Regions from separate parts of the Labrys sp. KB_33_2 genome, predicted to be linked through region 2. Evidence: predicted binding sites of a transcription regulator. Region 2 holds the regulator's gene; the other holds the start of a gene.
What was found. The regulator PhoB, encoded in region 2, activates phosphate uptake and scavenging genes when phosphate is short. The targets are predictions, from matches to a motif close to TGTCATNNANCTGTCAT.
Positions count from the first base shown of each region.

Region 1: AB4037_RS29735 (UDP-2,3-diacylglucosamine diphosphatase) is a predicted target of PhoB. The motif match lies at 1,553-1,569, and genes of this name have one in related genera.

Region 1 is NZ_JBFREW010000021.1:86,903-89,100, reverse strand. It holds gene AB4037_RS29740 (glycosyltransferase family 4 protein) at 1-594, opposite strand, end outside; gene AB4037_RS29735 (UDP-2,3-diacylglucosamine diphosphatase) at 604-1,419, opposite strand; gene AB4037_RS29730 (undecaprenyl-diphosphate phosphatase) at 1,718-2,198, opposite strand, start outside.
Region 2 is NZ_JBFREW010000001.1:30,763-32,960, forward strand. It holds gene AB4037_RS00135 (hypothetical protein) at 1-321, opposite strand, end outside; gene phoB (phosphate regulon transcriptional regulator PhoB) at 462-1,163, opposite strand; gene phoU (phosphate signaling complex protein PhoU) at 1,177-1,896, opposite strand; gene pstB (phosphate ABC transporter ATP-binding protein PstB) at 1,932-2,198, opposite strand, start outside.

The DNA of each region.
Region 1 (2,198 bases), on a different contig from region 2:
GAGAAAGGCCTCGATATTCTTCTCGACCGCAACCCGCCCGACATAGAGGAAGATGGGTCCGGGCAGGTCGAAAACGCGCACGGGCCTGGGCCTGTACAATTCCGCATCGACCCCTCGCGACCAGCGCATCAGCCGCTTGAAGCCGCGACCCGCCAGTTCACGCTCCAGGGCCGGGGTGGAGACCATGGTACCCGCTCCGGCATTGTGGAAACGCCGGATCCAACGATAGCTCCAGTCGAGCGGCACCGGGACACGTGCGGCGAGATATTCAGGAAAACGGGTGTGATAGCTGGTGGTGAAGGGGCGGCCCTTCTTCAGGCAGACCCGGCGGGTGAGCAGGCCGATCGGCCCCTCGGTGGCGATATGGACATAGTCCGGCTTCTCGGCCTCGATATGCCTTTCGATGGCGCCGAGCGGCGGCATGGCGAGACGAATCTCCGGATAGGAGGGCATCGGCACCGACCAGAAGCGGTCCGGCGCCAGGAATTCTATCTCAACGCCCTGCCGCGAGGCTGCCGCAGCCGTCTGTTCCAGGGACCGGACAACGCCGTTGACCTGCGGACGCCAGGCGTCGGTGGCAATCAGGATCTTCACGGGACCGGCTCAGGCGGCACGCTGAGGGACCAGCGTCTCGCCTTGGAGTTCCGGCGGCTTGTTGGCCTGACGAACGAGTTCGCTCCAGCGCACCAGTTCGAAACGACCATCGAAATGCTCGACGATAGCCGTGCAGCTTTCGACCCAATCGCCGGAGTTGATGTAGGTGACGCCATCGAGATCGCGTAGCGTGGCGTGATGGATGTGGCCGCAGATGACCCCGTCGCAGTTCAGCCGCTTGGCTTCCTTGGCCAAGGTCTCTTCGAAATGGCCGATGAAACTGACGGCGTTCTTCACCTTGAGCTTGGCCCAGGCGGACAGCGACCAATAGGATAGGCCGAGGCGCCGGCGAATGGCGTTCAGCCAGGTATTGACACCCAAGGCCGTGACATAGGCCCAGTCGCCAAGCAAGGCCAGCCACTTGGCGTGGCGCACCACCACGTCGAAGGCATCGCCATGCATCACCAGATAGCGCTTGCCGTCAGCAGCCACATGCACTGTCTGCTCGATCACCTCGATGCCACCGAAATGATGCCCGGGGAAATCACGCAGGAACTCGTCGTGATTACCGGGAATATAGACCATGCGCGCGCCCTTGCGGGCCTTGCGCAGCAGCTTCTGCACCACATCGTTATGCGCCTGCGGCCAGTACCAACCACTTTTCAGCTGCCAGGCGTCGACAATGTCGCCGACCAGATAGATCGTCTCGGCGTCATAGGCGCGCAGGAAGTCGAGCAGCATATCGGCCTGACAACCACGCGTCCCAAGATGCACATCCGAGATAAAGAGCGCTCGATAGCGCGTGCCTTCGCTTTCGCTGTTCATGGCACCATCCTCAACCGGCCCAAAACGTATCGTCGAAACAAGCAAGAGAGCATAGAGCGCTTGCTTTGATGCGCTTTGCTGCAGACATCAGCGAAATCGACGACGCATCCTGATTGTCACAAACACGATTCAGTTCATGGTTTTATGACAGGCGATATGTCCGATGGGACATCGATGCTCTTTCGTCCCCTTTTCTCTTACGGCGTCTTGCGCGGAGGCTGAATCACCTCAAATGGCATAGACGCTCCGAAACAAAGAACTAGAGCAAACAAGCGTTCACTCATGAACGCCCCCTACTCTAGTGATAGGCGACCCACAGCACGACGGCACCGAGCAAGATGCGGTAGATGGTGAAAGGCCAGGTCGAAAAGCGCTCGAGGATACGCATCAGCCCCCACAGGGCCGCGAAGGACGAAATCGTTCCGACCACCAGGCCGACCAGCAAGATCAGCCAGCCCTCCGTGGAGAGGTGAGCCCGCAAAAGCGTGGTGATTTCGTGCAGGCCGGCCAAGGCAATGGCGGGAATGCCGAGAAGGAAGGAAAAGCGCGCGGCCTCCTCCCGCGAGAAGCCGCGAAACAGCGAGGCGGTCAGGGTCGAGCCGGACCGGGACACACCGGGGATCAGCGCGCCGACCTGCGCAAGCCCGACGATCAGGGCATCGCGCAACCGCATGTCTTCGACCCTGCGCTCATGACGGGCCATGAGTTCCGCCGCGGCGAGCAGGCCGCCCATGACAAGGCAGGCAAAACCGATCACCGGCAGGGCGCGCAAGGGGCTG
Region 2 (2,198 bases):
CGTGCGCGTGGCGGGCGCGCGTCCGGCCTGCCTGACGGACAAGACGGTCCTGATCTGCCTGCTGCCATCGGGTGCGACCTCCACCATGGCCTCGACCTCGCATCGCGAGCCTTCCTTGCAGATACCGGCGACTTGCTCCTGCATGTCGCTGTCGGCTGCGATGAAGCAATCCTTGCCGATATAGGAGCCCGCCAAGCCGGAGCCGGTACCGAACTCGCCCGAACACAAGGTTTTCTTGAGCTTGGCCGCTGCGGCATCGCTGGGAAGCAGCGCCAACGAACTGGCAGTCAAAAGCGACGCGACGAGCAAGGAACGGATCATGGCAACCCCGGCATTTTCTTTGGCAAGTCGTCTTATCGCAAGCCTCTGAAATCGCCTAGATCGGGCGAGTACCGGGTACGTGATGCGACAAGGCCGGCGGCGAGCCGCCGGCCTTGTTGTCGGGCGATGAAATATCCGTCCTAGGCCTGCTTGGCGAAGGTCTCGTCGAAGGAATAGCCGGCGCCGCGAACCGTGCGGATCGGGTCGATCTCGCGCGTGCGGTTCATCGCCTTGCGCAGTCGCCCGACATGCACGTCGACCGTGCGCTCGTCGATATAGACGTCGCGGCCCCAGACGCTGTCGAGCAATTGCTCGCGTGCGAATACGCGTCCCGGCGCCTGCATCAGGAATTCGAGCAGGCGGAATTCGGTCGGGCCGAGGCGGATCTCGCGATTGCCGCGATGAACGCGCTTGGTCTCGCGGTCGAGGGAAATGTCACCGGCCTTGAGCAGGGAGGCGACGTGATCGGGCTTGGCCCGACGCAGCAGAGCGCGGACGCGGGCCGAGAGTTCCGGCACGGAGAAGGGCTTGACGACATAATCGTCGGCGCCGGTGGCCAGACCCCGCACACGCTCGGTTTCCTCGCCACGCGCCGTGAGCATGATCACGGGCAGGCGCTCGGTTTCCGGCCGCATGCGGATGCGCCGGCACAATTCGATACCCGACAACCCCGGCAGCATCCAGTCCAGCAATACCAGATCCGGCACGCTTTCGCGCAGGCGGATCTCGGCATCGTCACCGCGCGCCACACTGTCAACCTCATAGCCTTCGGCTTCGAGATTGTAGCGCAGCAGCAGGGTCAATGCTTCTTCGTCCTCGACGATCAGAACCTTGGGAGGCATGGCCTATCCCTTGTTACTTAGCCGGCACAGGAAGGTCGACGAGATCGGTGCTGTTGTCCGCCTTGGGCCGCTCGCCGGCCGGCGATTCACCGGTCACCAGGTAATGCACCGTCTCGGCGATGTTGGTGGCATGGTCGCCGATGCGCTCGATGTTCTTGGCGCAGAACAGCAGATGGGTGCAGAAGCCGATATTGCGCGGATCTTCCATCATGTAGGTCAGCAATTCGCGGAACAGCGAGGTGTACATCGCATCGATCTCGCCGTCCGAACTCCAGACCGAGAGCGCTTCTTCAACATTGCGCTGGGCGAAGGCGTCGAGGACCTGCTTGAGCTGCTCGAGCACCAGGTCAGCCATATGGTCGAAACCGCCGAAGAGCTGGGCCGGCTGCGCATGGCTGTGGATGGCGACCACGCGCTTGGCGACGTTCTTGCCGAGGTCGCCGATGCGTTCGAGATCGTTGGCCACCCGCAGGGCCGAGACGATTTCGCGCAGGTCGAGTGCCAGTGGCTGGCGCTTGGCGATGACCAGGATAGCCCGGTCCTCGACCTGGCGCTGGAGCTTGTCGATCGCCAGATCGAGCTCGATCACGGCCTTGGCGCGCTGGGTGTCGCGCTTGAGCAGGGCTTCGACGCTGTCGGCTACGCTCTTCTCTGCATAGCCACCCATTTCGGCGATCATGTTGCGCAATTCGCGCAATTCCTGATCGAAGGATGTAACGATGTGGTCGGACATGCCGCCTCCAAATGAATTCGACGCTGGCCGAGGGATCAGCCGAAGCGGCCGGTGATGTAATCCTGCGTACGGCTGTCGTTCGGGGTGGTGAACATCTTGTTGGTCTGGCCGACCTCGATGAGGTCACCCAGATAGAAGAAGGCCGTCACATCCGCGCAACGCGCCGCCTGCTGCATATTGTGCGTGACGATGACGATGGTGAAGTCCCGCTTCAATTCGTCGATCAGTTCCTCGATCTTGGCGGTCGAGATCGGATCGAGCGCGGAGGTCGGCTCGTCCAGCAGCACGACTTCGGGCTTCAC